Regions from separate parts of the Dyella thiooxydans genome, predicted to be linked through region 2. Evidence: predicted binding sites of a transcription regulator. Region 2 holds the regulator's gene; each other region holds the start of a gene.
The links. The regulator sigma-54, encoded in region 2, starts transcription at its own class of promoters, with help from an activator protein. The targets are predictions, from matches to a motif close to TGGCACGNGCNTTGC.
Positions count from the first base shown of each region.

Region 1: the regulator sigma-54 is predicted to act here: its motif matches at 3,270-3,284, upstream of glnA (type I glutamate--ammonia ligase).
Region 3: the regulator sigma-54 is predicted to act here: its motif matches at 2,586-2,600, upstream of ATSB10_RS16120 (fimbrial protein).

Region 1 covers NZ_CP014841.1:3,210,623-3,216,176, reverse strand. The annotation lists gene ATSB10_RS14600 (PfkB family carbohydrate kinase) at 1-454, shown strand, start outside; gene ATSB10_RS14595 (MFS transporter) at 451-1,755, shown strand; gene glnA (type I glutamate--ammonia ligase) at 1,823-3,232, opposite strand; gene ATSB10_RS14585 (ammonium transporter) at 3,428-4,711, opposite strand; gene ATSB10_RS14580 (P-II family nitrogen regulator) at 4,806-5,144, opposite strand; gene ATSB10_RS14575 (TorF family putative porin) at 5,214-5,554, opposite strand, start outside.
Region 2 covers NZ_CP014841.1:4,212,882-4,218,435, reverse strand. The annotation lists gene lptC (LPS export ABC transporter periplasmic protein LptC) at 1-88, shown strand, start outside; gene lptA (lipopolysaccharide transport periplasmic protein LptA) at 126-683, shown strand; gene lptB (LPS export ABC transporter ATP-binding protein) at 687-1,406, shown strand; gene ATSB10_RS18755 (RNA polymerase factor sigma-54) at 1,530-2,999, shown strand; gene hpf (ribosome hibernation-promoting factor, HPF/YfiA family) at 3,147-3,476, shown strand; gene hprK (HPr(Ser) kinase/phosphatase) at 3,684-4,586, shown strand; gene rapZ (RNase adapter RapZ) at 4,662-5,495, shown strand; gene ATSB10_RS18735 (PTS sugar transporter subunit IIA) at 5,501-5,554, shown strand, end outside.
Region 3 covers NZ_CP014841.1:3,591,450-3,597,003, forward strand. The annotation lists gene ATSB10_RS16110 (fimbria/pilus outer membrane usher protein) at 1-1,132, opposite strand, end outside; gene ATSB10_RS16115 (fimbrial biogenesis chaperone) at 1,129-1,875, opposite strand; gene ATSB10_RS16120 (fimbrial protein) at 1,957-2,502, opposite strand; gene ATSB10_RS16125 (hypothetical protein) at 2,902-3,525, shown strand; gene ATSB10_RS16130 (helix-turn-helix transcriptional regulator) at 3,563-3,763, shown strand; gene ATSB10_RS16135 (alpha/beta hydrolase) at 3,766-5,337, shown strand; gene ATSB10_RS19480 (hypothetical protein) at 5,334-5,504, shown strand; gene ATSB10_RS16140 (ABC transporter ATP-binding protein) at 5,501-5,554, shown strand, end outside.

The DNA of each region.
Region 1 (5,554 bases), 1.0 Mb from region 2:
GCTGCGCGACATCCGCGTGCTCAAGCTCAGCGACGACGAACTGGGGCGGCTGCTCGGCTGGCTCGATCTCGATGGCCCCGCCGAAGTGCCCGTGCCGGGCGACCGCGACGCCGGTATCGCCGCGCTGTGCGAGCGCACCGGCGCGCGCACGCTGCTGGTGACCCACGGTGGCGAGGGTGCCGTCGCCTGGGACGCCGGAGGGCATTGCACGGCCCGCGCGCCGGCACCGCCGCTGGCGCGGATCGTCGACACCGTCGGCGCCGGCGACGCTTTCAGCGGCATGATGCTGGCCGGGCTGGCGCAGGGCGAGGCCGCCGAGGCGGTGCTGGAGCGGGCGGTGGCCTTCGCCAGCGCCAGCTGCGGCTGGCGCGGCGCGCTGCCGGCCGATCCGGCCGTGTACGCTCGCTGGCGCAGGCCGGCCCATCATGCCGACTCCGGGGAAGCCACCGCATGACGATGCACAAGCCACGCCTCGCGTTCTGGCAGATCGTCAACATGAACGTCGGGTTCTTCGGCATCCAGTTCAGCTTCGGGCTGCAGCAGAGCAACATGAGCCCGATCTACAAGTACCTGGGCGCGAACGACGCCACCCTGCCCTACCTGTGGCTGGCCGGGCCGATCACCGGCCTGCTGGTGCAGCCGCTGATCGGCGCGATGAGCGACCGCACCGACAGCCGCTTCGGCCGGCGCACGCCGTACTTCCTGATCGGCGCGCTGATCTGCAGCCTGTGCCTGCTGGCGATGCCGTTCAGTCCGGCGCTGTGGGTGGCGGCCAGCCTGCTGTGGATCCTTGACGCGGCCAACAACGTGACGATGGAGCCGTACCGCGCCTTCGTCAGCGACCGCCTCGACGCCTCCCAGCACAGCGCCGGCTTCCTCACCCAGAGCGCGTTCACCGGGCTGTCGCAGACGCTGGCCTACCTCACCCCGTCGCTGCTGGTGTTCGCCGGGCTCGACCTGACCGCCACCAACGCGCACGGCATCCCGTATGCGGTGGTGACCGCGTTCGTGATCGGCGCGGTGTTCTCGATCGGTTCGGTCGGCTGGTCGGCGTGGACCACGCCGGAGCTGCCGCTGGACGCGGCCGAGCGCGCCGCCCTGCGCGCACGGCCGCGCTCGCTGCGCGCCACGCTGGCGGAGATCGTCGACGCGGTCCGGCAGATGCCGCCGACCATGCGCCAGCTCGCGGTGATGATGCTGTGCCAGTGGTACGCGATGTTCTGCTACTGGGAATACATCACGCTGTCGCTGGCGCGCACGCTCTACGGCAGCACCGACGCCGGCTCGGCCGGCTTCGGCGAGGCGGTGCTGGTCACCGGGCGCATCGGCGGCTTCTACAACGCGGTGGCGTTCGTCGCGGCGCTGGCGATGCTGCCGCTGGCGCGACGGATGGGCGCGCCGGTGCTGCACGCGATCTGCCTCACCCTCGGCGGCCTCGGCCTGCTGGCGCTGCCGCTGATCCACGATCCGTGGTGGCTGCTGCTGCCGATGCTCGGCCTGGGCCTGACCTGGGCCAGCCTGATGGGCAACCCCTACGCGATGCTCGCCGGCTGCATCCCGCCGGAGCGCGCCGGCGTGTACATGGGCATCTTCAACGGCTTCATCGTGCTGCCGATGCTGATCCAGATCCTCACCGTGCCGCTGCTCTACCACCGCGTGCTGGGCGACAACCCGGAGAACGTGATCCGGCTGGCCGGCATCGGCCTGCTCGCCGCGGCGCTGCTGGCGCTGCGCGTGAAGCGCCCGGCGCACTGACCGGCGTCCGCCCACGAAAAAGGGGAGCCTCGCGGCTCCCCTCCTTCGTCGCATCCGACCGCGGCGGTCAGATCGCGTAGTACATCTGGAACTCCAGCGGGTGGGTGCTGGCGCGGTAGGCGGTGACTTCCTTCATCTTCAGCTCGATATAGGCATCGATGAAGTCGTCGGTGAACACGCCACCAGCCTTGAGGAACTCGCGATCCTTGTCCAGCGCTTCCAGCGCGGCGTCGAGGCTGGAGCACACCTGCGGGATGTTCTTCTCCTCTTCCGGCGGCAGGTCGTACAGGTCCTTGTCCGACGGCGCACCCGGGTCGATCTTGTTCAGGATGCCGTCCAGGCCGGCCATCATCAGCGCGGTGAAGGTGAGGTAGCCGGACTGCAGCGGATCGGGGAAGCGCACCTCGATGCGACGGCCCTTCGGGCTGGACACGTACGGGATGCGGCAGCTGGCCGAACGGTTGCGGGCCGAGTAGGCCAGCATCACCGGCGCCTCGAAGCCCGGCACCAGGCGCTTGTAGCTGTTGGTGCCGGAGTTGGAGAACGCGTTGATCGCCTTGGCGTGCTTGAAGATGCCGCCGATGTACCACAGCGCGGTCTGGCTCAGGCCGCCGTACAGGTCGCCGGCGAACAGGTTGTTGCCGTCCTTCGACAGCGACTGGTGCACGTGCATGCCGCTGCCGTTGTCGCCGACGATCGGCTTGGGCATGAAGGTGACGGTCTTGCCGTTCTGGTGGGCGACGTTCTTGATCACGTACTTCAGGGTGATCAGCTCGTCGGCCTTCTTCACCAGCGTGTTGAACTTCACGCCGATCTCGCACTGGCCGGCGTTGGCCACCTCGTGGTGGTGCACCTCGACCGTCTGGCCAAGCGCCTCGAGCACCTTGCACATGTCGGCGCGCAGGTCGCCCAGCGAGTCGACCGGGCTGACCGGGAAGTAGCCGCCCTTCACGCCCGGACGGTGGCCGGTGTTGCCCTCGTCGTACTTGAAGCGCGAGCTCCAGGAAGCTTCCTCGGACTCGATCTCGTAGAACACGCGGCCCATGTCGTTCTGCCAGCGCACCGAGTCGAAGATGAAGAATTCCGGCTCCGGACCGAAGAACGCCGTGTCGGCCACGCCGGTGGACTTCAGGAACGCCTCGGCGCGCTTGGCGATCGAGCGCGGGTCGCGGCCGTAGGCCTGCATGGTCGAGGGCTCGAGCACGTCGCAGTGGAGCACCAGCTGCGGGTGGCCGCTGAACGGGTCGATGTAGGCGGTGTCGGCATCGGGCATCAGGATCATGTCCGACTCGTTGATGCCCTTCCAGCCCGAGATCGACGAGCCGTCGAACATCTTGCCGTCCTCGAAGGTGCTCTCGTCGATGGCGTGGGCCGGGAAGGTGACGTGGTGCTGCTTGCCCAGCATGTCGACGAAGCGGAAGTCGACGAACTCGACGTCATGCTCCTGGATCAGGTCAAGCACTTTGGCAACGGACATGGAAGAACCTCGGTGGTGGATTGGCAGCAGGGTTTTAGCAAGCGCCATGCCACCCCCGGTACCGGTCGCGCGCCGCGCTGGCATGCGGTTCGCGGGGACGGCGGGGCGAGCTGACGCATCAAACGTGGGCAACGATAACCGGATTTTGCACTAAAAAGGGGCGCGCCCGTTCCACGACGCGGGCGCGCCCAAGGTTCACCCTTCGTAGGCGCTCTCGCCGTGCGAGGTGATGTCCAGACCCTCGCGCTCGGCCTCGGCGGAGACCCGCAGCCCGAAGATCAGCTTCACCACCAGATAGGCGATGACCGAGACCACGCCGCTCCACACCAGGGTCACGCCGACGCCCAGCGCCTGCACGCCGACCTGCTGCAGCATGGTGCTGTTGCCGCTGCCGTAACCGGTGCCGCCGAGCATCGGGGCGCTGAACACCCCGGTGAGCAGGGCGCCGACGATGCCGCCCACGCCGTGCACGCCGAACACGTCCAGCGCGTCGTCGGCACGCAGCAGCTTCTTCAGACCGGTCACGCCCCAGACGCAGGCGAGGCTGGCCGCCGCGCCGATCGCGATCGAGCCCATCGGACCGACCGTGCCGCAGGCCGGCGTGATCGCCACCAGACCGGCCACCGCGCCCGACGCGCCGCCGACCATCGACGGCTTGCCCTTGTGTACCGCCTCGATCAGCAGCCACACCAGCACCGCCGCCGCCGTCGCCACCAGGGTATTGATGAAGGCAAGCGCCGCGCCGGCGTTCGACTCCAGGTTGGAACCGGCGTTGAAGCCGAACCAGCCCACCCACAGGATCGCCGCGCCGACCATGGTGAAGGTCACGTTGTGCGGCTTCATCGACTCACGCCCCAGGCCCAGCCGCGGACCGACGAAGTAGGCGCCGACCAGGCCGGCGATACCGGCATTGATGTGCACCACCGTGCCGCCGGCGAAGTCCAGCGCGCCCTTGGCGAACATGAAGCCGTCCGGGCCGTACCAGACCATGTGCGCGATCGGCAGGTAGGCGAAGGTGAACCACAGCGCGCAGAACACCAGCACCGCGCGGAAACGCATGCGCTCGGCGAACGCACCGACGATCAGCGCGCCGGTGATGCCGGCGAAGGTCGACTGGAACACCACGAACACGTATTCGGGCAAGGCTACGCCCGTGGTGAAGGTGGCGGCCAGGCTGTCCTTGGTGACGCCCTTGAGGAACAGCTTGTCCAGGTTGCCGATGAAGGCGTTGCCGCCGTTGAAGGCCAGCGTGTAGCCGTAGATCACCCACAGCACCACGATCATCGAGAACACCGTCATCACCTGCATCAGGATCGACAGTACGTTCTTCGAGCGCACCAGGCCACCGTAGAACAGGGCCAGGCCCGGCACCGTCATCAGCAGCACCAGCAGGGTGGAAGTGAGCATCCAGGCCACATCGCCCTTGTCGACGGTGGGTGCCGCCTCGGCGGCATGGCTGACCGGCGACACGAGCAGCATGCACAGCACGGCGAACAGAATTGCCCACGCCGGGAGCGCCCGGGCGGAGCGGGAAAGCGCGATCTCTTTCATGGAAGACCTCGTGGAAGCGGAGTCAGAGGGCATCGGCGTCGAGTTCGCCGGTGCGGATGCGGACGACCTGCTCGACCGGGCTGACGAAGATCTTTCCGTCACCCACGTTGCCGGTCCTGGCGGACTGCTGGATCGCCTCCAGCGCGCCGTCGAGCTGCTCGTCGGTGACCACCACGTCCACCTTCAGCTTGGGCAGGAAGTCCACGACGTATTCGGCGCCGCGGTACATCTCGGTATGCCCCTTCTGGCGTCCGAAGCCGCGCACCTCGGTCACCGTGATGCCGCTCACGCCCGCCGCGGCGAGCGCATCGCGCACCTCGTCGAGCCTGTACGGCCGGATGATGCAACTGATCAATTTCATGCCTGTCTCCCCCGCATGGCTTGATTCACGTGGAAGGCGACGACCCCCCGGTCGCCGCCAGGAAGCCGCTCAGAACGACTTGCTGAGCGTGAGCACGCCGGTGGCGCGCCCGACGTAGTGGCCGTAGGCATTGCTGTAGACGCTGCGCGAGGCATTGGTGTCGTAGTAGCCCAGCGACACCGAGTAGCCGTGGTCGAAGGCCTTGGTCACGCCCACCTTCCAGTCGCTGTACGAGGCACCGGAAACGTTCTTCACGTTCTGGTGGCCGGCGTGCAGGTTGAGCGTCCAGCCCGGGCTGACTTCGACGTTGTAGGAAAGGTCGACGTAGCCCGAGTTCTTGCTGTCGGCGAAGCCGAACAGGTTGGTGAGCGCATGCGAATACTTCAGCGTGACGCCCTTGTAGCCCAGCG
Region 2 (5,554 bases):
GGTAGGCATGCGCGCCGACCTCAACGACAAGCATCTGGAGTTGCTCAATGACAGCCAAGGGTCATTCCCGCCACGCAAGCGCCGCTAGCCGGTGGCGCCTGCCGGTCGTGCTAGCGGTATCGCTCATGCTGCCGGGAATCGGCCTGGCCAAGCAGAGCGATCGCGACCAGCCGATGAACTACACGGCCGTCTACACCGAGGCCTTCCAGAAGCCCAACTCCGTCAGCACGCTCAAGGGGAAGGTCCAGATCACGCAGGGCACCATGCACCTGAGCGGCGACCTAGCCAAGATCTACCTCGACGGTGACTCGCAGATCTCCCGGGTCGTGGTGACCGGCCATCCGGCACACATCCAGCAACTGGACGACAGCGGCAACCTGATGACCGGCGAAGCGGCGACACTGGACTACGACAACGTGCACGGCATCGCCGTGCTGACCACCGATGCGGTGGTCAAGCAGCAGGGGCGGGGGCAGTTCTCCGGCGACAAGCTGACCTACGACACGCAGACCAGCCAGATCACCGGCGAGTCGAACGGCCAGGGCCTGGTGCACGGCACCTTCCTGCCGAAGCCGCACCCGCCCAAACCGGCTGCCGCGCCCGCTGCCACGGCACCCGCCGCGCCCGCTCCGGGCACCTCCGCCCCCATGCCGGCGGCGGCCGCCAGCAGCAAGCAGCCCTGACCGATGCTGTCCGCAGAAGGCCTACAGAAGCGATTCCGCGCGCGCCAGGTGGTGCGCGATTTCGGGTTCTCCATCCGCCAGGGCGAGGTGGTGGGCCTGCTCGGCCCCAACGGTGCCGGCAAGACCACCTGCTTCTACATGGTGGTCGGCCTGATCGAGGCCGACGGTGGCTCGATCAAGCTCGACGGCAAGGACATCACCGGCCTGCCGATGCACTCGCGTGCCCGGCTGGGCATCGGCTACCTGCCGCAGGAACCCTCCGTGTTCCGGCGCCTGAGCGTGGCCGACAACATCATGGCGGTGCTGGAGCTGCGCGAGGGACTGACCGCGCGCGAACGCGCTGCCCAACAGGAAGGCCTGCTGGAAGAGCTCAAGATCAGCCACATCGCCGACCAGAAGGGCATCAGCCTGTCCGGCGGCGAGCGGCGCCGGGTGGAAATCGCCCGGGCATTGGCCGCGGAGCCCCGCTACATGCTGCTGGACGAACCCTTCGCCGGCGTCGATCCGATCTCGGTGGGCGAGATCCAGCGCATCGTGCGCCACCTGAAGGAGCGCGGTATCGGCGTGCTGATCACCGACCACAACGTGCGCGAGACGCTCGGCATCTGCGACCGGGCCTACATCCTGAACGAGGGTGAGGTCATGTCTCGCGGCACGCCGGCGCATATCCTCGCCGACGAAAAGGTGCGGGACGTCTACCTGGGTCGCGAATTCCGGCTTTGACCGCCGGCCGGGTCGCAGGGAATTGACCTGGGACAGATCGGGGCGCCCCGGCGGCACCTCAAGGCTGTTCGACTCCCCGGGGTGGGGTTAGGATGAAAGCCAGTTCCAAGGCCCCCGGTCGGTATGAAACCCGGACTCCAGTTCCGACTCCATCAGCAGCTGACCCTGACGCCGCAACTGCAGCAGGCGATCCGGTTGCTGCAGCTCTCGCAGCTGGAGCTGGAAGCCGAGCTGCGTCAGATCGCCGAGGGCAACCCGCTGCTGGAATTCGAGGAAGAGTCGACGGAGGAATCCATCGAGTCGGCCGACGAGGACGTTTTCCGCACCGACACCGGGCTGGGCTCCACCAGCGCAAGCAGCGCCTCCAGCGAGGAACACGACTCCGGCGAACCGCCCGACTGGGCCGATGGCGATGGCGCCGGGGAGTCGCCGATGGACTTCTCCTCCGTCGGTTCGGCCAGTGGCAGCGGCAACCGGGACGAGGATTTCGAACCACAGAACGCCGCCGCCGAAACGATGCAGGAACACCTGCTCTGGCAGCTCAACCTGTCCGGGTTCACCCCGCGCGAGCGCGCCATCGCCACGGTCATCATCGACGCGCTGAATCCGGACGGATACGTCGCGGAAACACCCGAAGCCCTTCTGGCCGCCCTTCCCGCCGATCTGCAGGCTACCGCCGAGGAAGTCGAGGCCGTGCGGCGCCGGGTGCAGGATTTCGACCCGGTCGGCGTGGCCAGCCGCGACCTGCGCGACTGTCTCAGGGTGCAGCTGGAGCAGTTCGACGATGGCACCGCGCAGCGCGAACTCGCGCTGCGCATCGTCGACTCGGAGCTCGAGCTGCTTGCCCGCAACGACATCGGTCGACTCGCCCGCAAGCTGCGCGCCGGCGAGGACGAAGTCGCCGCCGCCGCCGCACTGATCCGCAGCCTGGATCCTCGCCCGGGCGCGGCACTGGACACCACGCCGGTCGAGTACGTCGCTCCCGACGTCTACACCTTCAAGGAAGGCGCCCGCTGGAGGGTGAGCCTCAATCCGGAATGCCAGCCGCGGCTGGGCCTGAACCAGCATTACTGCAGCCTGATCGCCAAGGCGCGCGGCGAGGATGCGAGCTGGATGCGCGGCCAGCTGCAGGAAGCGCGGTGGCTGATCAAGAGCCTCGAGTCGCGGGCCGAGACGCTGCTCAAGGTCACCGAGGCGATCGTGCGCAGGCAGAGCGCCTTCCTCGACTACGGCCCGGAGGCCATGCACCCGCTGGTGCTGCGCGAAGTGGCCGAGGAGGTGGGCATGCACGAATCGACCATCTCGCGCGTGACCACGCGCAAGTACATCCACACGCCACGCGGTACCTTCGAGCTCAAGCACTTCTTCTCCAGTGGAGTCTCCACCGAGGACGGCGGCAGCGCATCGTCCACCGCCATCCAGGCGATGCTGCGCAAGCTGGTCGAATCGGAGGATCCCCGCAAACCCCTTTCCGACCAGGCGCTCGCCGAGGAACTGCACCGCAAGGGCATCCAGGTGGCGCGCCGCACGGTTGCCAAATACCGGGAGGCCATGCGCATACCCAGCTCCAGCGAACGTCAGCGCGCCGGCTGAATCCTCGCCGCGCGCTGCGCGGAACCTCGAGGACCTCAAGGCGTCTGAACCACTGGACGATAACGAGATGACTGTGGATGCACCCCGGATGACCGGGCGCCGCATCGATCCACGCCGCGCAAGCGGCCGTACCAAAGGAGGCGCAACATGCAATTCCAACTCAGCGGTCAGCACGTCGAAATCACCGAGGCCATGCGCGCGCATGTCACCGGCCAGCTGGACCGCCTCAATCGCCTCGACGACCGATTGACGAGCATTTCCGTGGTGCTCTCGCTGGACAAGCTGCAGCAGAAGGCCGAAGGCACGCTGCACACCTCTTCCGGCGCCCTGCTCCACGCCGAGGCCTTTGAGCAGGACATGTACGTCTCCATCGACAAGATGTTCGACAAGCTGGTGACCCAGCTGCGCAAGCACCGCGACAAGGTCTGCGACAAACACAAGGCCGAGGCCCGCCGCGACGACCGCATGGTCGGCTGACCCGCGGCACCGCAGTCCCGACCAGGCCCGCCCTGCCAGGGCGGGCCTTTTTGCTGCGTGGCATCCGGTCCGCCTGCGCTGGCGGCCAAGCTGGCACAATAGGCCGCGCACCTGGCCGGCCACCTGAGGCCTTCCTGCCGGGGCAGAGGATCCGACGACGTGGACCGGCTCACCGCCCGACAACTCTACGATGGCGTGCACGAGCGCATGGGACTGCGCTGGGTGTCCGGCATGCGCGGCGAAGGCCGCGTGCTCGAGCGGGGCGTCACGCAGACGCGCCGCCCATCGCTGGTCGGCTATCTCAACGTGATCTACCCGAACAAGATCCAGATCATCGGCACCGAGGAGCTGAAGTACCTCGACGAACTGGACTCCCGCCAGCGCTGGGAGGCGATCAACAAGATCGCGGCCTACCAGCCGGTCGCGCTGATCGTCACCAAGGACCAGACGATCCCCTCCGACCTGCGCGAGGTCGCCGAGGAGACCAACACACCGTTGTGGATCAGCTCCAAGCGCGGCCACGAGCTGCTGACCTGGATGCAGTACCACATGGCGCGCATGCTGGCGCCGCGGATCACCCTGCACGGGGTGTTCCTGGAGGTGTTCTCGATCGGCGTGCTGATCACGGGTGAATCCGGTTCCGGCAAGAGCGAGCTGGCACTCGAGCTGATCAGCCGCGGCCACCGGCTGGTTGCCGACGACGCCACCGAGTTCACCCTGATCGCGCCGGACGTGATCGACGGCACCTGCCCGGAGCTGCTGCAGGACCTGCTGGAAGTGCGCGGCCTGGGCGTGCTGAACATCCGCGAGATGTTCGGACACACAGCGGTCAAGGCCTCGAAGTACCTTCGGCTGGTGATCCACCTCAAGCCGCTGCGCGAAGGCGAGGACACCGACGCGCTCACCCGCCTCACCGGCGACATCGGCCACCGCGAGATCTTCGAGGTACAGGTGCCGATGATCACCATCCCGGTGGCGCCCGGCCGCAACCTGGGCGTGCTGGTGGAGGCGGCCGTGCGCAACCACGCGCTGAAGACCAAGGGACTGGACCCCGCGCAGACCTTCATCGACCGCCAGGCGCACCAGATGCGCCGCCTGCCCCCCTGGTGACCCGTGGATACGAACGAAACCACCGCCATCGCCGAGGCCGGACCGAACGCCGTGCATCTGGTCGTGCTCACCGGCATGTCCGGCGGCGGCAAGACCGTGGCGCTGCGCGCGCTGGAGGACCTCGAGTTCTACTGCGTGGACAATCTGCCGGCGAGCCTGCTGCCGCGACTGGTCAACGCCGTGCTGGAGGACCGTGGCGGACGCCGCATGATGCGCATCGCGGTGGGTGTGGACGCGCGCAACCGCGAACACGACATCGAGATCATGCCGAGCGTGCTCTCCGAGCTGGCGGAGGCCGGTGTGCAGGTGCACCTGCTGTTCCTCGATTGCCGCGACGAGGTGCTGATCAAGCGCTATTCGGAGACCCGCCGGAGGCACCCGCTGGCCATGCGCAACGTGTCGCTGGCCGACGCCATCGCCGCCGAGCGGAGGCTGCTGCGTCCGCTGATGGGCATTGCCGAGAAGGTGATCGACTCCAGCCAGCTCAACGTGCACCAGCTGCGACGACTGGTCGCCACCGACTACGCGCGGGCCACCGAAGGGCTGACGGTGATGTTCCAGTCGTTCGCCTTCAAGCGCGGACTGCCGCTGGACGCCGACTTCGTATTCGACGCCCGCTGCCTGCCGAACCCGCACTGGCAGCCAAAGCTGCGACCGCTGTCCGGCAAGGACGCGCCGGTGCGCGAGTTCCTCGAAGCCGACCCGCTGGTCGCCGAGTACGTGGACGACACCGTACGTTGGCTGGAGGCCTGGCTGCCGCGCTTCGAAGCGGACGACCGCAGCTACGTGACCATCTCGATCGGCTGCACCGGCGGCCGCCACCGTTCGGTCTACCTGGTCGAACGGCTGGCCGAGCATTTCCGGGCCCGCCACCAGGGCGTGCTCACCTTCCATCGCGAACTGGAGTGACGGCGATGAGCGTGGGCGTCCTGCTGATGACGCACGAGGCGGTCGGCCATGCGCTGATC
Region 3 (5,554 bases), 620 kb from region 2:
AGGTGTGGACGCGGCCGTTCGCCTCGGTGACGCTGACCTCGAGGTCGCCGCCGTAGCCGGTGGCGTAGAGGTCGTTGATGGCGAACGGGCCCGGAGCCACGGTGGTCTGGTAGATCACCATGCCGTTCTGGCGCACGGTCACCTTGGCGTTGCTGTCCGCCACGCCCCGCACCGTGGGCGCATAGCCGCGCAGGGACTGCGGCAGCATGCGGTCGTCGGTGGCGAGCTGGACGCCGCGGATGCCCACACTGTCGAAGATCTCGCCGCTGGTCCACGAGTCGCCGATGGTCAGCTGGGCGTGCAGTTCGGGCACGTCGCGTTGTGCGTAGCTGGCGATCGTCTGCCAGCGGCGGCGGGCGGGCGTGACGCCGATGGCGGACTGCCAGTTCAGCGAGGACTGGTGGCGGAAATGCCAGCGGCCGAGGTTGAGGCCGGCGTCCAGGCCGAGGAAGGCGGAGGTCTGCGACACGCCCTGGCTGCTGGTGCGGTAGCCGTTGAAGTTGTAGTTGAGCAGTCCAGCCGTCACGCCGGTGTCCCAGAACTTCGGATCGACGTAGCCGCGCGCCGCCTGGCCGAGGAAGGCCTGGGGCACGCTGATGTCCAGCCGCAGGTCGCCCATGTCGAAGTTCGCGCTGGCGCCGGGGATGATGTCGGCGATGTCGACGCAGCCCTGTCCGCCGGCGAGGGCGGCCTGGGTCGATTTCGACAGGCCGGCCGGATGCAGGCCGAGCTGGTCGAGCAGTGCGCGGGTGAAGCAGGGCGAGGCGCTCGCGTCGGGGGACGGTGCACTGAAGCGCACATCGTTGCGGCCGACCGGACGCTCGTTGAGGTAGATGTCGACGCTGTAGTTGCCGGCCGGCACGAAATCGCCGCGCTCGAAGCGTGACAGGTCGGTGGTGTTCTGCCCGGCGCCGGAGAGCATGCTGCGGTCGAAGTTGGTGTCGACCGCATCGGCATCAGTGGCGGCGGCATTGGCGCCGGAGCCGGCGGGTGCTCCGCTTGCGGCGGCAGCGCGGGCGTGCGGAGCCATGCCGCCGGCGAGCGCGAGCCCGATCAGCAACGACAGGGCCTGGCGCTGGACCGTCCGTCCGCGCGAGGCTGCCGTGACGGCGCTCGCCCTTGCCCGGTTCACGGCGAGGTGCTGCCCTTGTAGGTTGCGCCGGCGCCGAAGTCGTTGATGACCGTATAGTCGACCTGCGCAGCGGTGACGGCGCGGTCGAGCCCGGCCAGCGGCAGCCGCAGCGAGGAGCCGGGAGCGACCATGCCGGTGCCGGCATCGTAGGTGTGCCCGGCGGCGGTCAGCGAGACCTTGTTGAAGGTGATGTAGTAGGGCGAGGCGTTGCGCGCCTCGAGGGCGTAGCCCTTGGCGTCGGAAACCACCGACCAGGCGATCTGCCGGGATGCCGTGGCGAAGTCGCCGGCCAGCCCGGAGGGGCGGAAGAACAGCTTGAGCCGCGAGCGGATCGCGAACTGCAGGGTGTTCTGTTCCTCACCGGCCTTGGCCGTGGGCTTGGGCGGAATCTCCAGCACGTTCAGCCAGAACAGCGACTCGCGGTCGGTCGGCAGCGGCTGTCCGGTGTAGACGATGCGCAGGCTCTGACCCTTGCCGGCGTTCATGCGCACCAGCGGCGGGGTCACCAGGAACGGCACCTTGGCCGTGTCGGGCGTGGAATTGGGGTCACCATCGTCGATCCACGCCTCGATCAGCGCGGGATGGCTGCCGTTGTTGGTGAGGCGGATCGTCACCTCGCCGGTGGCGGCGGGAAACACCACGCGGGTCCCGGCGATCACGACGCTGGCATGGGCGGAGGGTGCGCCAAGCACGAGCGCGAGCACGAGCAAGGCTGCGCCGACGGTGCAGAGCAGGCTTTTCATGGTGCGTTCCGGAGACAGGGCCGGGTACGGCAGGCGGAGGGCGGCCACCCGCCCGATGACGGGTGGCCGCGAGACAGCGACTTACTGGTAGGTCAGGGTGAAGCCGACGGACGAGGTCACCAGACCGGCGGTGGTCGATGCCGCCGTCGCGATGTACTGCGCCTTCATGCCGGTCGTGCCCGAACCGCCGCTGATGGCGATGGTCGGCGCGTTGGCCTGGGTCGAAGCGTTGATCACCGCGTTGGACGAGTTCAGCAGCTGGACCTGCACGTTCGAACCGCCGGTGGTCGTGGTGTTCTTGAGGTTGCCGGTGGTGCCGTCGATGTTGGCACCGTTGAAGGCCATGGCGGCGCTGGTGGTGTTCGCATCGCAACCGCTGACGCCGACGGTGAAGGACGTGGTGCCGGCGACGGCGCCGACGGAGCCGAAGGCGCCGGTCATCACGGTCGGCAGCGCCACGGTGGTGCCGGGACCGCCATTGATCGAGATGGTGCAGGTGTCGGCCAGGACCTTGCCGGTGAAGTTGATGGTGCCGGTGCTGGCCGCGTGGGCCGGCGAGGCGGCAAAGGCCAGGAAGCCCAGGCCGGCGACAAGGGCGGTCGAAAGCAGCGTCTTCTTGTGGAGCATGGGGTTCCCCCTTTGATGATCAGGAAAGTGAATCAGGACAGCAGCCAATCGTTGGTGGTCTTGGATACCGCGAGTGGATCAAAGCAAGCGGCATGCCATGTTTTGCCAAATTTGGGATTTATCCAGAAAAATCCCATGTTTAACAGCTTGTTGAGAACGATTCCTCAGAATCTTGCTGTGAAATTCGCAGGCCCGATTGCGACATACCACGTCACAAATTGCAATCCAGATCACACTTTTGGCCTAAAGTTTTGTCAGACATCGCCGACATACGCCGCTCATGTAAAGCTCGCTTGACATGCGGCGTCGCCGGACCTAGGCTTTCTGTCAAGCATGCTTGACAGGAGGGGTCATGAAGCAAGTGGACGACAGGCTGGATTGCCGCGGCGGGGCGGGGGCATGAAGCGACTTTCCGAACGCCAGTACCGGCGCCAGATCGGCGTCACCATGACCCTGTACGTCATCGCGATGCTTGCTGTGTGGCCGCTGGCGAAGGCGGCACCGGGGCTGTGGGAGAAGGTGGCGCTCACTCTGGTGCCGGCACTGCCGATGCTCTACGTGATCGGTCTGCTGGCCTACAAGATCGCCTCCAGCGACGAACTCGAGCAGCGCACCCACCTGGTCGCGCTGGGTGTGGCCACGGCCGTGACCGGATCGTTGAGTCTCGTCGGCGGCCTGCTCGCCACCTCCGGCGCGATCCGGCTCGACGGCACCGTCCTGATCTGGGTGTTCCCGCTGATCATGTTCAGCTACGGGGCAACGCACTGGTGGGTGGTCACCCGCCGCTACGGTGGCAGCATGGATTGCGACGAGACATCCTCCTGGTCACTTCCGCTCTACTTCCTGCTGGTGGCCGCTTTGCTCGGGGTTGCCACCCTGTTCGCCTGGTGGCGTGGGCACATGGACGGATTCAGCCTGGGCGTGATGCTGGGGACGCAGGCCAGCTTCGTCGGGTTCGCCGCATGGACGGCCTGGCGCCGTTGGCGTCGCCGTCGGGTCGCCGGGGACGTGGTCGGACCATGACCCTCCCGCCCTCCACTCCAGCGGGGCGCACGCCCCGATGAACAACCGCGTCCGCGACCTGCGCGGAGCGCAGGGCTGGTCGCAGGCGGATCTGGCCGAGCGACTGGACGTCTCGCGCCAGACCGTCAATGCCATCGAGACGGGCAAGTACGACCCCAGCCTGCCGCTGGCCTTCAAGATCGCCCGGCTGTTCGGACAGCCGATCGAATCCATCTTCGACCCGGGGAGCAGCACGTGAGCATGAATCGAAAAGCCCGCATGGGCGTGGCCGTCGCCGTGGCGGTCGCGATCCTCGCGGCCAACCACGTCCGCCATCGCCAGGCGCCACCGGCCGTGTCGACACCGGCATCGGCCAGCACCGCGGCACTGGACACGCCGGTGAAACCGGCTCCACCGGCCACCTGGAAGCTTGGCTCGCTCACGCTGCACGCGTGCGAGCTGGGCCAGCCCGACAGTGGCCGCACCAGCGCGGCATGGTGCGCGCCGTTCGATGTGCCGGAAAACCGCGCCGATCCGCAAGGCCGCCACATTACGCTCAAGCTGGCCGTGGTGCGCGCGGAGGCCGAGGTGCCGGCGAAGGACATGCTGGTGTTCCTCGCCGGCGGCCCGGGCCAGGCGGCGACGGAAAATGCCGGTGCTGCGATTGCCGCACTCGGTCCCCTGCTTGGCCATCGCAACCTGCTGCTGCTCGACCAGCGCGGCACCGGTGGCTCGAATCCGCTCAGTTGCAAGGACGAGAGCAAGCCGGCGACCCCGGACGAGGACGTCGACAACGACCCGGCCAAGCTCAAGGCCGAGATCCAGCGTTGCCTGGCACAGGTGGAGAAGAAGGCCGACCCGCGCTTCTACACCACCACCGTCGCGGCGCAGGACCTGGAGGACGTGCGCAAGGCCCTCGGCGCACCTGCGTTCGATCTGGTCGGCGTGTCCTACGGCACGCGCATGGCGCAGCAGTACCTGATGCACTATCCCGACGCGGTGCGCTCGGTGGTGCTCGATGGCGTGGTGCCGAACCAGCTGGTGCTCGGCGAGGACTTCGCGCGCAACCTGGATGACGCGCTGAAGGCGCAGTTCGCGCGCTGCACCGCCGATCCGGCGTGCAAGAAGCGCTTCGGCGATCCCTACCAGACGCTGTACCAGCTGCGTGATGCGCTGCGCGCCAATCCGCATGTGGTCAGCTTCCGCGATCCACAGAGCTACCAGACCGTGCAGCGCAGGCTCAGCGAATTCTCGTTGGCCAGCGTGGTGCGCATGTTCGCCTACACGCCGCCGACGGCAGCACTGCTGCCGCTGTCGATCGACGCCGCCGCGCACGGCGACGTCGGGCCGCTGCTCGGGCAGGCCAAGCTGCTGTCCGGCGACCTGGCCGACACCATGAACGGCGGCATGCAGTCCTCGGTGATCTGCAGCGAGGACGCCGACCTGTTCACCCCCCGGCCGCAGGACAAGGACACCATTCTCGGTACGCGGATGATCGACGCGTTGACCACCGTGTGCAGCGTCTGGCCGCACGGCACGCGGCCGAAGGATTTCCACGATCCGCTGAAGAGCGACAAGCCGGTGCTGCTGATGTCCGGGCAGTACGACCCGGTGACCCCGCCCCGCTACGGTGACGAGGTGCTGAAGGGGCTGAGCGATGGCCGCCACCTGATCGCGCCCGGCCAGGGCCACAACGTGATCAACGCCGGCTGCATGCCGAAGCTGGTCAAGCGGTTCGTCGAGGATCTGCAGCCGAAGACGCTCGATGCGTCGTGCCTGAAGCGCCTGCAGCCGACACCGATGTTCATCGATTTCAACGGAGCGACGCCATGACCAGGCAGCAAACCCGTTCTTCCGCACTGCTGTGGGGGGCGGCCATCGTCGTCGCCGCCCTGCTTGGTACCCCCGCGTTCTTTTCCCAGATCCTGCTTCCGCTGCTGGCGGTGACATCGCTGCTGCCGCGGGCCGGTTCGTGCCTGACCAGGAGCCCTACGCCATGATCGAGGTAAAGGATCTGCACAAGGCCTTCGGCTCGGTGAAGGCTGTCGAC